DNA from 2 places in the Caballeronia sp. SBC1 genome. Region 1 is predicted to be linked to the other one. Evidence: riboswitches for the same ligand, from Rfam matches in the RefSeq annotation. Region 1 holds a riboswitch; the other holds the start of a gene.

Region 1 (10,290 bases):
CTTGAAAAGCCCGTGCGCGTTGACCCGGGCGGCTAAGCGCTTTGATCTGACGTATTGAACCGTTGCTTGCCGTGCAATTCGATGAAAGAAGCGGAAAGGAATCCGTGTCGCGAAAAAGCGCTTTGGCGTCTTAGAATGATTCGCATGACCCATCATGTTCTTCTCGTCGACGACGACCCCGTAGTGCGCGACCTCGTTCGCGAATATCTGCAAGGCAATGGCCTTGCAGTCTCGGTGCTGCACGACGGTACAGGCCTTAAACGGCGTCTTGACGCAGAGCGGCCGTCAATTGTCGTGCTCGACGTGATGATGCCCGAGCAGGACGGCATTAGTGCGCTGCGCGAATTACGTGCGGCGGGCGACGATATCCCCGTGATCTTCCTGACGGCGCGTTCGGATGTGATCGATCGCGTGATCGGCCTCGAACTGGGCGCGGACGATTACCTGGCCAAACCCTTCGATCCGCGCGAACTGCTGGCGCGCATTCGCACGGTCCTGAGACGTCGCGACGCGGCGGCGCCGGGTGCGCCGGAGGACCGGCCGCCTTACCGCTTCGGTCCCTACGAAGTTGATTTTGCTGCGCGCGAGCTGCGTCACAACGGCGAACGTGTGCCGTTGCGTTCCGGCGAATTTGCGACGCTGAAGATCTTCGTGAAAAACGAGATGGTCGTGCTGACGCGCGCGCAGTTGAACGAGAAGCTGCGGGGTCAGGCGGAAACGTATAGGGACCGCAGTCTCGATGTGTCCATATGGCGGCTAAGGCGCTTGCTCGAAGCCGATCCATCCGATCCGCGTTATGTCCAGACGGTCTGGGGACAGGGCTACATCTTCGTGCCGCACGGCGAAACCGGCGCGGTGGAGCGTGCTATCCGGCGGGCATCGACCGAGGCGTGAAGGACGCGGAGGCCTTCGAGTGAGGACTCGTCCGCAGCAAACGAAGCAGGAAACGAGGAAACGGCAGATGAATATGTATCCGCTGAAATGATCCGTTACCAACTGCATCAGTTATTTCTTCGGTACCCGCATAAGATCAGCTCCATAGTCCCGACCACGGGATCTGGAGAACTCAAATGAAACGCGTAGCTGCAGTGTTGGTGTTGGCCGGAAGTCTTGCCATGTCAGGTCAGGCGTCCGCGCACGGGGGTGGCGGAGATGGTGGTGCGGTAGTGGGCGCATTGCTGGGCGGCGCAGTGATTGGCGCACTGGTAGGGTCCGCCGTGGCTCAGCCGGTCTACGCACAACCTGTCTATGCGCAGCCGGTGTATCAGCCGGTCTACGCGCAACCCGCTTATGCACAACCGGTCTATGCGCAACCGGGCCCGCCGCCGGGATACTGCTTCGACAACTATCAGCGTGCTTATGTACCGTGCGGACCGCAACCGCAGCAAGGTTATTACCAGCAACAAGGCTGGTAAGACCGAAACGACCGAAATATTACGCAGTAAAGAAACCGGGCCCGCAAGCCCGGTTTCTTGTTTTGCGAGCCCCGAAATCAGTCGACATGGTGAGCAAAAGCTGGTCAAAAAATCAACCCAAGGTCACATCTACTGCTGGCGCACGTTCCCCGGAACGCCCGCCAGGCAAGCGTTACCGCCCGTCGATAAGTTGCTTGCGCGGCATGCCCCTTGCACTGGACAGAGAGCGAGCGTTGCGACATAAGTCCTGCGCAACGCACTCAACGGTGTTCAAGGAGGCTGCAATGAAACACGTATCGAAGAAGATTTTGGTGTCCGCGCTGGTGCTGGGTCTGTCGGGCGCTGCGGGTGGTGTTTACGCGCAGGCGGGCGGGGGAGGCGGTGCAGGCGGTGGTGCCGGTGGTGGTGGTGCGGGAGGCGGTTCAGCGGGCGGAGGGTCGGCTGGTGGCGCGGGCGTGGGCGGCGGCGGCATGGGCGGAGCCAACGCAGGCGGCTCCAACGGGGCGGGAATGAGTGGTGCGCCGGGCGGCAATGCCGTGGGTGGTGGAATGGGTACGGGGACAGGCGCCGCGCCTAATATGAAGAGCAATGGTTCCAGCGCAAATAGCAATTCGACCACTGCATCGCCAAATGGTAGTGGGACAATGTCAAAGCCGCAGTAACAGGGTTGGCTGTTTCGCCTGGTCGCCAGGGAATCGGGCTTACAGGTCTGCCAGTTGCTAACGGTTACTGACTGTTGGCAGGTCTGCTTCGAGCGCGAGCCGATCAACCTTGGCGCGAGCGAACCCAACCTTGGAGCCTTGACGCTTTGCACTCTTCGGATTCCGCTGCACTCGACTTGCCATTGCCGTTGCGCAATTTCGCCGCGACCCGGCGAATCCTGCTGGTCGTGCTGGCGGCGTCGATCCTCTTTCCGATCGTGTTCCTGCTTGGCTACGGTTATTACGATTTCCAGCGCCGCATGAGCGAATCCGACGATGTCGCCGACCGTGTGGCCCGTGTCGCCGACGAACAAGCCGTCAAGGTGCTCGACCTCAACCGCGAAATCTCGACGCGTATTGTGGAAATGCTCGCCGACAGCGACGACGCCCAGATCAGCGCGAATCAGAAAGCCATCCATGACCGCCTGAGCGAAATCGGCGAATCGTTTTCCCAGGTGGCCGGAATCACCATCTTTGGCGTGAAAGGCGAAATGCTCGCCAGCGACCGCTTTTTCCCCGTGCCAGCCGTCTCGATCGCCAATCGCGACGACTTCACTTCTGCTCGCTCCATCCGCCCGGATCCCTATTTTTCTCTGCCACTCCTCGGCAGCGTCCAGCAAACCGATGTATTCACGACCAGCGTTGGGCGCAGCCTGAACGACGGCCGTTTTGCGGGCGTCGTGTCGATCGCGCTCAAACGCGATTATTTCGCAGGCTTCTATCGCGATCTGTCGAATGGTGAAGCTGGCATGAGCGTCGGCTTGTTCCGGCGCGACGGCGGCATTCTGGTGCGCGAGCCGCCCAGCCGCGCCGGCATCACCCACGCCCGCGACACCGGGTTCACCAACGCCATGCGCAACAACGAACTGTTCGGGCGCGTGCGGATCCGCTCGAGTATTGACGGCGTTGAGCGCGTGGTGGCGTTTCGACGCGTGGGGGACTACCCGCTCTATGTGACAAGCGCCATTCCGACCGCCACGATCTTCGGGGAATGGCGGCAGCACTACACGTTGATCGTGGTGATCACGGCGGTGCCGTCTATCGCGGTCTGGGTGCTTGTGCTGTTTTCATTGCGCCAGTTGCGCGCGCAGCAGGCTGCATGGGAGCGCTGGCAGGCGGAAGTCGCGATGCGGCTCTCGGCCGAAGCATCCAGCCGGCAATTGCGGCGCATGGGCGCGCTCGGCAATCTGGTCGCCAACGTGGCGCACGACTTCAACAACTTGCTGATGGTGGTGGCGGCGAATATGGAGCTCGCTCGGCGCAAGAATTTCAATGGGCTTGAAAGGGAAGTCCTGGCAGTGGAGCGTGCCACCGCCGGTGCCGGAGCGCTCGCGCGGCGCTTGCTGAGCGTTGCGCGCAAGCAACCGCTCAAGCAGGAACCGATCGACCTCGCTGTCTGGCTGCCCGCGGCGGCCGGCCTGATCGAAACGGCGGCCGGCGAGAAGGTCCAAGTGAAGATACAAGTCTCGCCGGACATGTGGCAGGTTCGCGCGGACGCCACCGAACTTGAGTTCGCGATCATCAACATTGCTGTGAATGCCCGCGATGCGATGCCTCAAGGCGGCCGTTTTGTCATCCGCAGCCAGAATGTTCGCGTGACGGCCGACAACGCTTTGCCCGACGGTGAATACGCGCTGCTCGCCTTCACCGACAGCGGCGAGGGCATGTCGGAAATCACCGCACGGCGTGCATTCGAGCCGCTGTTCACGACCAAGCTGAGCGGCTCGGGCACGGGGCTTGGGTTGGCGCAAGTGCTGGCGGCATGCGAACAGGTGGGCGGTACTGCGCGTCTTGACAGCGTTCCGGGGCGCGGCACGACCGTGCGTCTTTATCTGCCTCGATACCACGGTCCAGCCGCCGCGTCGGTGATTGCGCCGGACGACGCTGCCCCCACGGCGGATTCCACGGGCAACGCTGCACCGGCCGGGCAGCATTCGGGTTCGATCTTGCTGGTGGAAGACAACGAGGAGGTTGCAGCGGGCGTGGCGGCGGTGCTCTCGACCTTTGGCTGCGAGGTGCGTCACGAGCTCACCGCCGACAAAGCCTTCGACCTGCTCAGCGACGGCAGCCGCTTCGACTTGGTGTTGTCGGATATCCAAATGCCTGGCCGGCTTAACGGTATCGACCTGGCTGAGAAAGTGCGCGGCGCGTGGCCCTCGCAGCGGATCGCGTTGATGACCGGGTATGCCGACGAATTTGAGCGCGCGCGCCACACCGGGGTGACCATTCTTGCGAAGCCGTTCAACATCGACGAACTGCGGGAGCTGGTGCTGGGCTAACTCATCGACGCGCTATTTGGTGATGGAAATAACCGCAGAACGCTGAAGCGGCGGGGAGTCAGGAAGTCAGTCGCCGGTCGTTTCAGTGTTGGTGTCTGCATCGCCATCAGCAACGGTGCCGGAGCCGAATTGCGGAGCGAACGCCTTGGCTCGCAGGCTGATCTTTTCCGCGTAGGCTTTCGAGCCGCCGTAACTCTTCAGGGCTGCGCCCACATCGCCGCGAGCGGACTGGACATAACCGTGAAGAATGGCCGATCCCGCTTCAATATTCGCGCTTGCTTCCGTCAGGTCGATGTTGCGCACGAGTTGCCTGTGGGCGGCTGGCACGACCTGCATCAGCCCGGTCGCACCATTAGAGCCGCGGGCCTTTTCCTTGAAGCGGGATTCAACGGAGATGATGGCGAGGAGGAGGGCGGGGGGGAGCGAGTATTTCGATGCTGCTGACATGACCGCGGCTGAAATCTGCTCCGCTTTTGCCCGCGCGACGCCGAACTTCTGGGAGATCAGGCGGGAGACCTGGTGAGTGGCCTCGACGGTGGCGTTGCTGGCTGCTGCGTCTTGCTGGGCGGCTTCCGGGGCACGTTCCTGAGCCACCGCGCCCTGCATGGGTCCTAGCGTCGCACCTAGTGTCAGCGCAGCAAGCAAAAGGAGTCTGCTCATGGGGAAGTGGCCTTGGAAGGGAAGGTCGCATTATACCGATGAGAAAAATCCTTGCAAATCATGTATTTGCTAGTGCGGCAGCGGGTCTGGGCGCTTTCGTCCGATATTTGATGTGCACGCCGGCATGCTCGCCGGCGCGCTCAGGAACTCACCGCCGCCGCCGCGTGGGCCTGCGGCCGGACGCAGTCGCGCCCTGCGGCCTTCGCTTTGTAGAGCTGCTGGTCGGCAGCGCCGAGCAGGCCGTACGCACCACCCAGGCCCGGCGGCGACGCCGTCGCGCAGCCAATGCTGACCGTCACCGTGCCGAGCGCGCTGGCCCGATGGGGGATCGCGCTGGCCTGCACGCGCTGCCGGATCGCTTCGGCAATATGCCGTGCACCTTCCAGGGGTGTATCGGGCAGCAGCACGACAAATTCTTCGCCGCCGTAGCGCGCCGGGACATCGCCCGGACGGCGCACCGCCGTGGCAATACTGTGCGCGACGGTGGCGAGCGCGTCGTCGCCGAGTGCGTGGCCGTAGGCGTCGTTGTAGGCCTTGAAATAATCCACGTCGATGAACAATACCGACAACGGCGTGCCCGCCCGGCGTCCGCGTCGCCATTCGTCGTCCATGCGTTCGTCGAACGCGCGCCGGTTCGGCAGGCCCGTGAGCGCATCCGTGCCAGCCAGCCGGACGAGCTCCTCTTGTGCGCTTGCGCGCTCGCGCAGCGACAGCGCAAGCAGCCACGACACCGCGATGAAACTTAACCCCGACAGCAGCGTCAGCGCGCCGACGATCCGGCTGCGTTCGCGCCAAGAGCCCAACACATCCTCTTCCGCCGGCGCAACGACCGCGATGAACGGTGTCCCAGGCACGTGCGAGAACGTGTAGAGGCGGCGCACGCCGTCGAGCGGGGAGGTCGCCGTGTACGATCCCGACGCGGCATTCACCATGCGTGCAAAAGTGGGCGAGCTGGCGACGCTCTGCCCGGCCATGTCGTCGTGAAAAGGCTTGCGGGCGATTATCGTGCCATCCTGATGGACGATGAAGATCGATCCCTCGGCGCCCACGTTGAGCTTGTCCAGCAGCGAGTTGAAATACGCGACGTTCATCGCCAGCAGCGCGATCCCGGCGAACGAACCGTCGGGTGCGTTGACGCGCCGGCTCATGCCAATCGTCGGGGTGCCGCGCAAACGCGACGCAAACGGATGCGAGAAGTACAGGCCGGGCGAGGGGCTGCGTTGCTGGGCATGGAAATATTCGCGGTCGGCGAAGGAGCCCGCCGGGAGGGGGCCATCCTTGCTTGCCGCCGTCACCTTGCCGTGCGCGTCCAGCACGTAGGCGCCGGTAATGTAAGCCGCGGAGATCGCTCGGTCGAAGAGGATCTGGCGGCGCAGGGCGGGCGAGATTGCCATCAGGGCCGGGTTCTGTGCGCCCTCGACTATCGCGTTGAGCGAGAGATTGTAGATTTCAACATTGCGGGCGAGGTCGTTGCCGATGATCGCGACCAAGTTCGCCGATGTTTCGTGCGCGTGGTCGAGTACGCCCTGGCGCCCCTGATACAACGTGCCGATGGACAAGCTCGCCATCAAGACCGCGACCACGGTGCCGGCGATGCCCGCGAGCATCGGATGGCGGGAGAGCGCGCTTGCCATGCCGACCGCCGTCCAGCGAGGCCTGATGCGGCGCTTCCGCAAACCTGTTACTGGGGGCGAGGCAGAACTCATCGCGTGCCGCTCGCCACGCATGGGCGGCGCAGAGAATGACTTGACGGGCGGCGGGGGGCGCGGTGTGGCGCTGGACACGCTTGGTCAGGCAGCGGTAGGGATTTCGGATTGGGCATCGCGCGGCAGGTTCGATCGGGAGGCTCGCCATTCTCGGCTGGCCGCATTGTATCGGCTTGAATCTTGGTGACCGATTTGCCGACCGGCAAGATTATCCGGATTTGTCCGCTGTGTGGACCGGTGCGGACCCTCGATTCATGTCGATATGCATGGCAGAAGCTACCTGCAGGCGTCCCCTCAGTGTCACTTCGCTCTGCCGGGGAAAGCTTACAAATTCATTTCGCGCATGGTAGCCTTCGTCCGTCTTTGGGGAGTAGCCGGCTTCCACTTGCTGGAAGCGCTCATGTCAACACGCTTGGTTCAATCGAACCGTGGCATGAGCCGCCGTTAGCTTTTTGGTTGGCAAGACCATCGATGTAGCGGTGAGACCGGTCGGGCTCGCCGCTGCATCGCATGTTCTCGCCCGACCCGAATGCCATAACGACATCCTGACATCCCCATGAATATTGCTTCTACTCTCCTGCTCGCCTTCGCCATGTCGACGGACGCCTTCGCTGCTGCGATTGGCAAGGGCGCCACACTGCATCGTCCCCGGATTCGCGAGGCGCTTCGCACCGGCCTGATCTTCGGCGTGATTGAAGCCATCACGCCGCTGGTCGGCTGGGCGCTCGGCAAGGCCGCCGCTCCGTATGTTGCCGCATGGGACCACTGGATCGCGTTCAGCCTGCTGCTCGTGCTCGGCGTACGTATGATCACCTCGGGCCTGCGCGCGCCCACACCGGAAGTCGAGAAGCCCAACAGTCACGGTTTCTGGCTGCTGGCGCTCACCGGATTTGCCACGAGTATCGACGCGATGGCGGTGGGCGCGGGACTCGCTTTTATCGATGTGAATATCTTGTCGACCGCCGCGACTATCGGATTGGCGACGCTGGTCATGGTGACGCTGGGCGTGATGGTCGGACGTTTTCTGGGCAAGGCTGTGGGGCAGCGCGCAGAGATTGCGGGCGGGCTCGTTCTTGTTGTCATAGGCTCGGTGATCCTGGCCGAGCATCTCGGATATATGAGTTGAAGCAGGGGATTGCCGATTGCGGTCGGCATGCCGCAAGGCGCGCCCTTTTTGAGTGGAGAGTCTTGCCGCGACTGCGTTCAATGCCCCGGGTAGAGCGGACGTCCGGCGGTCTGTGCAGGCAGTCGTGCAGCGAGCTGCCGAAATGAGTGGTTTGCTGATCGTGAGGTTCTTTGTTAATTAATAAGGGTTGCGAAATAATTGTGCCAGAGATTCACGCAATGGCGTCATGGCAGCATCCTTTCCATGAGGCGGTCGCGGTCTATCAACTGATGTTTCGCCGATTGGTTTCATCCGACGAGCAGCAGTCCTACTCGAACGCCCGTCGCGAGATCGCCGGTGTAACGGCGTGGCAGCGAGCGCGCGTTCAATGTCGAAAATAGCGTAATTCGCGGTGGCAAGCGAGCGGACGAGGCGACTGAACGAGAAGCCGCCGGGCGACGTCGAAACCCCGACCGCTTGCGCAGAATGTCAGCGCTTCCTTAAAAATTAACGACGGTGCGTACCCCGACCACCGCTTCGTCATGTACACGCTCGGACGGATTCGCGGGGTTCGGAATGCCTCCGGCCGGCCGGAACGCGTATTGAAAGTCGGCCTGCAATTGCCACCACGGCGCGACCTGATACTGATAGGTCGCTTCAAGCATCGTTTCAGCACTGCGCTGCGGATAACCGGGTGTCGAAAACGATGCGGTATCCCGATCGAGGCCCTGTGCATTCGACCCGATCCTGGCGTAGCCAATAGCAAGTCCGGCAATATCGTTGTCCCGGCCCTTGAACGGCGCTTTCAGGGTGACGCCTGCGTTCACGCCGAGGTCGACCAGGTTGCGGTCACCGGGCGCGCCCATCACGCGGGCGAACACGCCGACCGACTGCGGACTGTCCGCACTTGGACGCCAGACCATCTGATCTGCGACGGCGTAGACGCTATAGTCACCGCGATGACGCGCGGGGATTCCATTGGACGCGGGGTCGGCCAGCGACAAGCCGTTCGTGTCGTGCTGCAGGTCGGCGAAGTTCTGGGTGTTGTACCAGAAGCCGAGTTTGTAAGTGCCTGGGAGCCCGCTTGGCTGAGGTGCTTTCGCATCGGCGGGCGGTTGATTTATCGCGTACTGCACTTCTGCAATGAACAACGCGCCGTTGCTCAAATTGAAGTTCGTGCCGTGATTGTTCTGCTGTTGCGGGTCCCCGGTATTGCTTCCGGCCGGGTTGCCGTCGAACACACCTGCGAGCACGGTCATTGCGTCCGATGGCTTCGCCCGGAAACGAGCGCCGAGTGATGACAGCGGGTAAGCGGGGCCGCCCGAGGGCAGGTCGACGGATGGCAGGACGGGCCAGCCGAACGTCGCGTTCATGAACGGCGCGGCGTACTGGCTGACCATGAATTCCTGATCGAGACTTTGCTGACCAAGCTTTACATCGACCCGTCCGTCAAGCAGGGACTGCTGGTACCAAAGCTCCCACAGGCGCGTGCTTGCATCTGCTTCTATGCCGCTTGCGGACTGCAGCGTAAGCAGCGTGTGCTGGCTCAGGTTGCGGCCATGAATTTGCAGGCCGGAAACATTGAACGTACCGCCCGGTAGGCCGAATGCTTTCGATGTATCGACCTGGATGGATGCTTGAGTGAGGCCGTCGTACGCACCTTCACGCGACACGCCACCGGACAGGTTACGCAGATACTCGCTGGTCTCCTGCACGCTGAGGGTGACGCCGTAATTACCTAGCCATGGCCGCAGCCCTCCCATATCCCCGAACAAGGTCGAGCGCTCCCAAAGCCCGGTTGGCGTCGGTGCAGCTTGCGCGTCGGCAGGTTGTGCGTCGGCGGTACCGGCGCCCGGTGCGTCGACACTCGTCTGTGCCGCAGCGGTGGATAGTGCACCTACCGACAGTAATACGGATATCCCGTGGCGAACACTGGAACGCGCCAGTCTTGAGAGACGCGGCGCTTGTGCAGCGCAGGACGTTGGCGTTGGCGCGGTTTCGAGAAAACTGGAAGGCAAATTCTTAAGGTTTTTATTCATGGTCTGTGGAGAGATAGATGTTTTTACGATCTACATTTTTTTCTCGGTGAAAGTGAAAGGGCGGGTGAAAGGGCGAATGCAAGAATTGAGTACGTGCTGCGGCCACGCTCAGGCAAACCACCAGCTCAAACGCACGGCGCGTCCGAGCTCGTCGCCCACTGAGGTAGTGGATAAAGCGCCTGCGATAACAATGGCTGCAACGGTCAGCGCGATGAGCAAGCAGACTGTCGGCGTAAGCGGGCCGCTGGCGTAACCGGCCATGCGCCGCGCTGCACGAATCGCGTTGACCCCGAAGCGGCGAATGCACGCGTTGCCCGGCGTCGCCAGACAACGCTGAGCCTGCCCCAAGGACAGGTTAAGCATGAACAACCGATGTGCCGGCCGT
Region 2 (10,290 bases), on a different replicon from region 1:
TGCGCGTTGGTAGCTCAAGGCACCTTCGCGCCTTTCTCCTTGGCGGCCGGTGCTCCAGCCCTACGCATGCGCTTTTCAGCGTTCGCTGAAAGCAGCGCACGCCCTTGCGCTTCATACGCGGCGAGCTCGGCGAGCGTTGCGTTCAGGTCGTCCAGTTGCCGCTCCAGCACCGAGCGATGCGCCGCGATGGTGTCCAGGAACGCGTGTAACTGGGCGACCGTCCCGGTCGGCGAATCGTAGAGATCGAGCAGCCTGCTCACCTCCAGCAACGTGAACCCGAGCCGCTTGCCGCGCAGCGTCAGCTTGAGCCGCGTGCGGTCGCGCGCCGAATATACGCGACGCACGCCGTTCGTGCCTTCGCGCGCCGGCGCGAGCAAACCCTGATTCTCATAGAAGCGAATCGCGCGCGGCGTGATCTCGAATTCGCGGGCCAGGTCGGTGATTGTGTAACGCGTGTCTGTCATTGAAATTACGAGGTTCCCAGCGCTTTTCTGAAGCCGACGTTAAAATGCAGGTTAACGTTAGCGTCAACTTGGCGGCAATGCAACAACTGACAACCCGGAGATCCGACCCGCATGAACCCGCTCGAACAGCAACTCGATTACGTTTTCGCAGACCGTCTTCCTGAAAGCGGCTACTCGATGGAAGTCACGCCCGGCGTGTTCTGGGTGCGCATGCCGTTGCCGTTCGCGCTCGACCACATCAACCTGTGGGTCATGCGCGACGAGATTGACGGCGTGGCGGGGTGGACCATTATCGATTGCGGTATTTCAGACGAAACGATCCGGGCGAACTGGGAGCGCACGTTCGACACGCTACTCGACGGCCTGCCTGTGTTGCGCGTGCTCGTCACGCATTGCCACCCGGACCACCTCGGCCTTGCGGACTGGATCTGCAATGGCGGCGAGAAGAAACGATGGGATCCGGTCAGGCTCTGGATGTCGCTTGGCGAGTACGCCATGGGCCGCGTAATGTCCGCGGGCGACGGCTCCGACGCGGGCGGCGAACGTGCGGCGCGGCACTTTGCGCGGCACGGGATGACGGACCCGGCGTCGCTTGAAGCGCTGCGCAAGCGCGATACGTATTACCCGAAGCTCGTGCCGTCCATTCCGTCGGTTTATCGTCGTCTGCGCGATGGCGATAAGGTCAAGATAGGTGGCCGTGATTGGGAAGTGGTGACAGGGTTTGGTCATTCCCCTGAACATTGCGCGTTCTTCTGCGCTCAGACAAAGGTGCTGATTTCCGGCGATATGGTGCTGCCGCGCATCTCGACCAACGTCTCGGTGTTCGCTATTGAACCGGAGGGGAATCCGCTCGCGCTGTTCCTGGGTTCGCTGGGCCGCTACGAGTCCCTTCCCGCCGATACCCTCGTGCTCCCTTCGCATGGCAAGCCGTTTCGCGGCATGCATACGCGCATCGGGCAGCTTCGGGATCATCACGCGGCGCGTTTGCAGGAAGTGCGCGAGGCCTGCGCGCTCAAGCCGCAAAGTGCCGCTGACATTGTGCCGCTCATGTTCAAGCGCCCACTCGATGTACACCAGATGACGTTCGCGCTCGGCGAAGCGCTGGCGCATTTGCACTTGCTCTGGCTGGAAGGCGAACTCGTGCGTACCCATGACGAAGACGGCGTGATCCGTTTTCACTGAAGTCGCGCCGAAGTAAAAAAGAAGCCGGGCGTTTGCGCGCCCGGCTTCCTTTGAACTTGAACTACCGCATGAACCAAAGCCGCGACTATTGAACCTCGACGTTCGAGAAGTTCTGTCGTCCGAACGGACTCACTCGATACCCGCTGACATTGCTGCGCGTAAGCGCCGCTGCCGTCGGATAACCGAGCGGAATCCACAGCGCCTGGTCGTGAATAATCTGCTGCGCTTCGGTATAAGCCTTGGTCCGCTGGCTTGTATCGGCGGTTGCCTTGCCTTCATCGATCAACCGGTCGAGCGTCGGGTCGCAGAAGCGCGCGAAGTTGATGCCCGAACGCACCGCGGCGCAACTGAAGAGCGGCGACAGATAATTATCCGGGTCACCGTTGTCACCGGCCCAGCCCATGAACAACATGTCGTGCTGACCCTGCTTCGCTTCCTTGATCAGCTCGCCCCATTCAATCACCTTCACCTGCGCCTTCACGCCGATCTTCGCCAGATCCGCTTGCAGCAACTCGGCGCCTACCTTCGGATTCGGATTCAGCACGCTGCCATTCGGACGCACCCAGATGGTAGTGTCGAAGCCATTCGGAAAGCCCGCATCGGCGAGCAGCTTCTTCGCGCGATTGACTGAATACGGATACGCCGTGATCTGCTTGTCATAGCTCCATGTGTTCGGCGGATACGGATTCACAGCGGGCGTGGCCGTGTTTTCGAAGACGGTCTTCAGGTAGGTCGTACGATCAAACGCAACGTTCAACGCCTGGCGCACCTTGGGGTTATCGAGCGGCTTCTTCTGCGTGTTCAACGCGACGAACGCCGTCATGAAGGCCGGTGTTTCGACCACTTTCATTGAACTGTCCTTCTTCGCGTCGAGCACGTCCTGCGGCTTCGGCGACAACGCGATCTGGCATTCACCCGCCTTGATCTTCTGCGCGCGCACCGAGGCATCGGGCGTGATGGCGTAGATCAGCCGGTCCACCTTGGGCTTCGGTCCCCAGTATGTCGGGTTGACGTCGTAACGGATCACGGCGTCTTTCGTATAGCTCTTCAGCACGAACGGACCGGTGCCGATCGGTTTCGCGTTCAGGTCGGTTTCCTTGCCCGCCTTGAGCAACTGGTCGGCGTATTCGGCCGAATAGATCGATGCAAATCCCATGGTCAGGATGGGCACGAAGGTCGCGTTCGGCGTGTTGAGCTCGAACTTGACGGTGTTGTCATCGACTTTGGATACGGACTTGATCAGCTTGACTAAGCCCATGGACTGCGCGTGCGGGAAGCCACTCGCGCCCGCCACCTTGTGCCACGGATTGCTGTCGGAGAGCATGCGGTCGAAGGAGAACACCACGTCGTCGGCGTTCAGTTTTCTCGATGGCGTGAAGTAGTCCGTGGTCTGGAACGCCACGTTCGGCCGCAGATGAAACGTGTAGGTGAGGCCGTCGGGGCTCACGTCCCATTTCTCGGCGAGCGCGGGCGTGACCTTTTTCGCGACTTCATCGTAGGAGACGAGCGTGTTGAAGATCACATCCGCCGATGCGTTGGTCGTCACCAGCGAATTGAATTGCACGACGTCGAAGCCATCCGGGCTCGACTCGGTGCACACAGTGAGCGGTTTCGCGATCGCGAGCACCGGCGTGATGGCCAGTACAGCAGCTGCGAGCATTCTGAAGCGCATGGGATCTCCCGTTACGAACGTGGTCGTCAGTGTTAGTCAGTCAGACGTTTCTTGTTTAGCCGTTGCAGCTTATTGTACGGTGCGCTTCGTCGGATGCGTCAGCGCAACGAACGTGCCTCCGTGGCCGTAGCTTACTGAACCGTTATTTCCGCTACAACGACCGATTCGGGATATCCATATGGGCACGCGACAGTTTTTTTCGCCGTCGGTTGCCTTGGTTGCCTAATCCGCGGACCCACGCTAAACTCGTGGCCGTCTTTGGGGAGTAGCCTTCCTTCCGCAACGGGAGGAGGACGCGTCAACATACTCGGCTGGTTAGCCGTGGCGCGTTCGACCGGTCAGGTTTGGCGAGACCATGGGTGCATCTTGTCGTTCACGGTCGGACGGCGCGGGATTGCATCCTGGTTCGCTGACGTCCGACCGTGAAATCATCGTGTCTCCAAAACAAAAACACCCCAGGCCTGCCCCAGGTCAACCCCTGCGCTCGTCGGTTTCTCTACCGCTGCTCTGCCATTTCGATTGCGTCGCCTGCTCGCCGGCTTCATCGCGAGGTGCCGCATGACGATGCTTTTCCTGCAACTCGCGGTCATGCTCGTGGTGATCCTGGCGGCGTCGGAACTCTTCACCAACGCGCTCGAACATCTCGGCGAAAAGCTCGGCATCTCCGAAGGGGTTACCGGTTCGCTGTTCGCGGCTATCGGCACGGCGCTGCCGGAAACCACGGTGCCGATCATCGCGTTGATGGGCGGCACGGCGAGCCGCGCGGTGAACGAGGAAATCGGCGTGGGCGCGATCCTCGGCGCGCCGTTGATGCTTGCCACGTTGTCGACGTGCCTGATGGCCGTCGCCGTGCTCAAGACGCGCGGCCTCAAGGGGGTCGTCGCGCCCGAACATAGCGGTTTCACCCGCGATCTCAACTTCTTCCTGTGTGCTTTCCTGATTGCCGCCGGCGCCATGTTCGTGCCGCATCACGCATGGGAAGTCCGCGCGTTATTTGCTGTGGGATTGGTCGGTGTGTATGTCGCGTATGTGATCACGACGTTCCGCGCGTCCGCCAATCTTGTTGAGAAGGGCCATGGCACTGAAGCGCCCGAACGGCTGCTGATCTCGCGCTTCGGGTTGCCTACTTCGCTCGCGACCATCGTGCTGCAGATGGTTCTGGGCACGGCGCTGCTGGTTGGTGGTGCGAAGGGGTTTATCGCCGGCGTGGAAGGCGTCTCGCATGTGCTGGGGATATCGGCGCTGCTGCTTTCGCTGATCATCATTCCGATCGCGACTGAGCTGCCCGAGAAGGTCAATAGCATCATCTGGGCGCGACGCGGCAAGGACACGCTGGCGTTCGGCAACATCACCGGCGCGATGGTTTTCCAGGGCACGCTGCTGCCGGGTATCGGCATCATGCTGACGCCTTGGGAGCCGCGCGTGGAGGTGATGACGGGCGTTTTCATCACGCTCGCGGCAGCGGCGTGGCTGCGCTTGAACGCGAAGAAGGGTGGGATCGTGCTGTGGGCGCTCCTGGTGAACGGCGGGCTTTATGCTCTGTATCTGCTGCTGACGCTGGGACGCTAAGCCCATAAGAAAACACCCCGGAAGCACGCAAGTGCCCGGGGTGTTGAAGCAGCCATCCGCGCTAAGCGCGCGGTTTTTGTTGTTGTCTTTGCAGAGTCAGCGTTACAGTCAGGCGGTGTTCCGGCCTTGTCTCACTCTCGCGGTCAGAACTTGGCGGCCTGGTGATACTTGCTGGCCGCCTGGACCTTCTTCATCGCCGAGCTGTATTCAATCTGCAATTCCGATTGCGTTGTCTTCGCGTCGGCGGCAATGGCGGCATCGATTGCCTGGATCCTGTTGATCACCTCTATTGCCGTAGCGTCTTGTTCCGGCGTCAACTCCATGAAAAGCGGGGTCCGCTCTTCAGTCAGACGGGCGGCTTCCTGCCAGTCCGCCATGGCCGCCGCATGCTGGATCGCGAGCGTCAACCCCAGCAAGCGGTCGATCAAACTGTTCTGTTCCATGTCGATTTATCCTCGCGCGATCAGCTGTTGTTGGCCGATGCCAGCGCGCCCGCGCTATTTGCGCCGCCGAACAATTGCGTGAGGTATTGCGCGTTGTTGTTCATCGTCGCCATCAGTGTGTTGAGCGCCGTGAACTCCGCCTGGTACTGGCTCGTGAGCTGCGCCGTGTAGGCGGTCAAGGCGGTTTGCTGCGTCGTGATGCTCGTCAAGTCGGTGTTCACCGCACTCTGGCTGTTCGCAACCAAGCCGCCCGTGGCCAGGAACGAGTTAAGGCTGGTCGTCATCTGCGCAGCCACGCCAGTGGTCGAATTGAACAGAGCCGCCACCCCCGACGGGTTGCTTTGGAGCGCAGCGGCGAGCTGAGTGGCGTTGACCACCAGTGAGCCTGCTGGCTGCGTCGAGGTGGCTTGTCCCTGCAGCGTGATCCCGATCGATCCCAGGGAGATTGTCGAATTTCCGTTCTTCACGCCGCTGTCAATAATGCCTGCCAGCGTGTTCTGGATAGTCGTGAGCATCGGGTTCGTGGCCAGGACGCCGCCTTGCGTACTCGCTGCCGCCGAGTTGTCGTTGCCCACCTGGCCGTAGGTGGTGACCAGCGTGTTGTAGAGGCTGACGAAGTTGTTGATCGCGGTGGATGCGGACGAAGTGTCCTGTGCCACGGTCAGCGTCTGCGCGGTGCCGGCCGGCGTGCCGATTGCGGCAGCCGTGAGGTTCAGCGTGACACCCTGAAGCGCGGAGGTCACCGTGTTGGTGGAACTTGTCGCTGCTGTCCCGTCGATCGTGAACGCGGCGTCTTGTGCGGCCGCGGTTTGCGTCCACGCGCCCGTGCTCACTGCTGACGTGATGGTCGATGCAGCCCCACCGGTGCCGGCGGTGGACGTAACGCCGAGGCTGGACAGCCCGGCATCGTTCGCCACGCCGGTAACCCCCACGCTAATCGTATTCGATGCACCCGTGGTCGACGAGCGCAAGACCAGATGCGCCCCGTCCGTGCCGGTAACGACCGTGGCCGAGACGCCCGGATTGTTCGACGCCGAGTTGATCGCGCTGGCAATGCCGCTGATCGTATTGTTCGACGACGTGATGGCGATGCTCATCGACTGGCTGCCGACCGAGATGTTCATCGTGCCGGTACCGAGCGCCGTCGTGCTGCCGAACGCCGCCGATGAGAGTGTTTGCGAGCTGGCGACTTGCGTGACCGCAACAGAATAGGAGCCCGCCGACGCAGTGCTGGCAGCCGTTGCCGTCAGTCCGGTACCGCTCGCGGTCGCGGTGAACTGGCCGAGAGCGGTACCGTTCGATAGTGAAGCAATGCCGGCCTGCAACGCGGACAGTGCCGCTTGCAACGCGCCGATCGCTGAAAGTTGAGTGTTGTCGTTCGTCTGTTGTGCGGAGAGCGTGGCCGTCTGGCCCGCCACCTTCGCGTTGACGAGGCTCGTGACCAGCGACGAGACATCCAGCGACGAATTGCCCGTGGAACCGCTGATGATGGATTGCGCGGCCGCTTGTTCGGCTGCCTGGGTAGCGGCTATGGTGGCGGCTGCTGAGGCCGCGGCCGAACTGGAAGCGCTGGAAATCGTCGACATTGAGATGCTCCGTACGTCGGTTTTGCTTTCGAGCCTGAATGATAAACGTTTGTAAAACGTGTAGGGGAGGCAAGCCTCCCCGGAAAACGCATCTGGCAGACGCGTCTTGCGATGCGCCTGCCATTACTGCTTGAGGCTATTACTGGAGAAGCTTCAGAACTTGCTGCGGCAACGAGTTAGCTTGTGCCAGAACCGAGATACCGGCTTGTTGCAGCACTTGAGCCTTGCTCAGGTTAGCCGTTTCCTGTGCGAAGTCGGCGTCCGTGATTTGCGACTGTGCGCCGGCCAAGTCGGTCGATTGCGCTTGCTGTGCCGAGGACAGCGACGTGAACCGGTTTTGAGCCGCACCCAGGGTTGCCTGGATGTTATTCACCGTGGCGAGTGCGTTGTCGATCGATTCCATTGCAGCGTTCGCGCCAGACGTCGTGCTGACGTTGATGTTGGCAACATCCGACGGCACGTTGGCGGCATTGGTCGACGTGATTGCGGCGACAGATGCCAGACCCTGGGTCGTGGCGGCAGTCGTTGCCGTGCCGATGGTTCCAGCCAGGGTGAAGGAGGCAGCCGTGGTGGCCGTGGCGGCGGTAACCGTACCGATTGCCGAAAGTGCTCCTGCGCTCAGTGCATTGCCGTTTTGATCGGCGAAAGTGAAGCCGCCTGAGCCGTTCGAGGTCACGTTGACCGACGTGATGGTCGCGCCTGATTCACCCGCGGCGACGAAGCCACCCGTGCTCGTAAGGCTGAGCCCGGTGATCGTACCCAGCGACGTGCCTGAGGCGACGGACGTGGTCGTGTTGTTGGCCGAGTTCGCGGCATTGAGGGCGGTAACCGACGACGACGTAGCTGCCGTGGCTGCTGCCGGCACGCTGGTCATGGTGCCCAGTGCGCCAGTCGCTGCGACGTTCAGGGCCAAAGCCGTGCCCGTGCCGGTGGTAGACGTGGCCGCGCCGAACAGTGCCGTCGATGCAGCGGAGGACAATGCCTGGTTGTTCTGGTCGGTGAACGTGAAGCCGCCGTTACCATCAGAAAGAACGTTGATCGTCGTGATAGCCGGTGTGGCTGTGCCGGTCGTCGCTGCACCGGCGGAGGTGAGGCTCAGGCCCGTCAACGTTCCGACCGTCGCGCCCTTGGTCACAAGACCCGTACCCATGCTCGCGGCCGAAAGGCTTTGCGACAGGTTCAGGTTGATGGTCTGGCCCACGTTCGCGCCGATCTGGAAGCTCACGTTACCTGCCGAGCCGTCCAGAACGTTCTTGCCGTTGTACGTCGTTTGCGACGCCACGCGGTTCACTTCAGCGATTTGCTGGGCAACTTCTTGTTGCAGTGCTGCCTGGTCGCTCGACGAGAGCGAGCCGCTCGACGCCTGAACAGCCAGCGTACGAATGGTTTGCAGGCTCGACGTGATCTGCGCCAGACCGCTCGATGCCGTCTGGATCATCGAAACGCCGTCGTTCGCGTTCGAAACGCCTTGGTTCAAGCCGTTGATCTGCGTTTGCATACGGTTCGAGATCGCGAGACCGGCTGCATCGTCCGCTGCACTGTTGATCCGCTTACCGGACGACAGGCGCGTGATGGCCTGCGACAGCGCGCTTTGCGACGTGTTCAGGTTTTGCTGAGCGACCAGCGAGTTGATATTGCTATTGATACCAAGCATTTGGATTTCTCCTGAAAGAACTAAAAGGGCTGTTTTGGCTACTACTGCACGGTCCTGTTGCCTGGCGGTTCCGAGCGAGGTAGCCGGCCGCCTACTTGGGTTAGCGGCTCATGAAAAAAAAACTTGAGGACTTAGGTAAGGATTTGTAGGGGGAATAACGGTCGGCGCGCTGCCTGCGGGTAAAAGGATTCGCAGGTATTCTTTTTCGAACGGTTATTAGGTGTTTGTCCACAACAGCCCGGGAGCAACCATGCAGCACCGCACTATCGGTACGTCGGACCTCAAAGTCGCGCCGCTCGTTTTCGGCGGAAATGTATTCGGCTGGACCGCCGACGAACGTACGTCGTTCTCCATCCTCGACGCCTTCGTCGACCACGGACTTAATTTCATCGATACCGCCGACGTCTATTCAGCCTGGGTCGAGGGCCACCAGGGCGGCGAGTCGGAGACGATCATTGGCAAGTGGCTCAAGGAAAGCGGCAAGCGCGACAAGATCGTGCTGGCAACCAAGGTCGGCATGCTGAGCACGCGGACGGGGCTCTCGGCGGCGAATATTGAGGCGGCCGTTAACGACTCGCTGAAACGCCTGAAGACGGATTACATCGACGTCTACTTTTCGCATCTGGACGACGACAAAACGCCGCTCCTGGACACGCTCGGCGCGTACCAAAAACTGATTACGGCGGGAAAAGTGCGCGTGATTGGTGCGTCGAATTACACCGGCGAACGGGTGGAAGAGGCGCTGAAGATATCGGCGAAAGAGGGTATTGCCGGTTATCAGGTGCTTCAGCCTGAATACAATCTCTATGATCGCGCAGGTTATGAAAATGATCTGGAACCGGTTATTAAGGCGCACAAGTTGTCAGTTGTGACGTATTACAGCCTGGCGAGCGGTTTTTTGAGTGGAAAATACCGATCCAAAGCCGATACCGAGAACAGTGCCCGCGGCGCGAAAGTGTCGGGTTATCTGAACGAGCGGGGCTTGAGAATTGTTGATGCGCTGGTTAAAGTGTCAGATCGTCATGACACGGAGCCGGCGGCAGTCGCTCTTGCATGGCTGATCGCACGGCCGGGTGTAACGGCGCCGATTGCGAGCGCGACATCGGTCAAGCAGCTCGAAACGCTTGCCCACGCGACCCGGATTACTTTGTCGCCTGAAGACGTCGCACTCCTCGACGAAGCCAGCAATCCGCACTGAAATCGCCAAAAAACGCGCGCGTTCATGGGGTTGCAACCCCGCAAATAGGCGCTGCGGGGTTGGCGACTGGGCGACGATCTGATAACATCTCGCCCGAATCGAGATTTTTGCCCGATGGCGCAGCTATTTTTAAGCGACGCCGGGCGGCCCGAAGTGCGCTGTTCGTTTTCAACAGACTGCGCATGCCGTGATCGGCGGTGAAATCCCACCTCTCTCTTTTCCGGCCTCCGTGGCCGCTTTGCTCGTGTCCGCTGTTGTTGGGTGGACGATCGGAGTGCCGGCGCGCGGCGTTGCCTTGAAGGTTACGCTTCGCCGCGCAGTCAGAAAAACGTATCAGCGATTTAGGACATCCATGACCACTATTGTTTTGAAAGAAAACGAGCCGTTCGACGTCGCGATCCGTCGCTTTCGCCGGACCATCGAAAAGAACGGCCTGATCGCCGAACTTCGCGAACGTCAGTCGTACGAAAAGCCGACAACGGCACGCAAGCGCAAGAAGGCGGCAGCAGTCAGCCGTCTGCG

What was found. A riboswitch is a leader RNA that binds a small molecule or an ion and turns the genes downstream of it on or off. The one in region 1 is predicted to bind manganese.
Region 2: linked by a shared signal. The riboswitch ahead of SBC1_RS00900 (sodium:calcium antiporter) and the one ahead of mntP (manganese efflux pump MntP) in region 1 are both predicted to bind manganese.

What each region holds. Positions count from the first base shown of each region.
Region 1 covers NZ_CP049158.1:1,713,704-1,723,993, reverse strand. Annotated here, with positions in the region: gene SBC1_RS34510 (response regulator) at 145-894, shown strand; gene SBC1_RS34505 (hypothetical protein) at 1,071-1,415, shown strand; gene SBC1_RS34500 (hypothetical protein) at 1,700-2,077, shown strand; gene SBC1_RS34495 (hybrid sensor histidine kinase/response regulator) at 2,224-4,395, shown strand; gene SBC1_RS34490 (transglycosylase SLT domain-containing protein) at 4,462-5,055, opposite strand; gene SBC1_RS34485 (diguanylate cyclase domain-containing protein) at 5,196-6,689, opposite strand; gene SBC1_RS34480 (hypothetical protein) at 6,688-6,948, shown strand; yybP-ykoY riboswitch at 7,115-7,242, shown strand; gene mntP (manganese efflux pump MntP) at 7,318-7,887, shown strand; gene SBC1_RS34470 (carbohydrate porin) at 8,367-9,905, opposite strand; gene SBC1_RS34465 (hypothetical protein) at 10,014-10,290, opposite strand, start outside.
Region 2 covers NZ_CP049156.1:190,710-200,999, forward strand. Annotated here, with positions in the region: gene SBC1_RS00885 (MerR family DNA-binding transcriptional regulator) at 15-464, opposite strand; gene SBC1_RS00890 (MBL fold metallo-hydrolase) at 576-1,646, shown strand; gene SBC1_RS00895 (ABC transporter substrate-binding protein) at 1,732-3,318, opposite strand; yybP-ykoY riboswitch at 3,563-3,737, shown strand; gene SBC1_RS00900 (sodium:calcium antiporter) at 3,877-4,887, shown strand; gene fliT (flagellar protein FliT) at 5,031-5,330, opposite strand; gene fliD (flagellar filament capping protein FliD) at 5,351-6,916, opposite strand; gene SBC1_RS00915 (flagellin) at 7,056-8,570, opposite strand; gene SBC1_RS00920 (aldo/keto reductase) at 8,821-9,768, shown strand; gene rpsU (30S ribosomal protein S21) at 10,121-10,290, shown strand, end outside.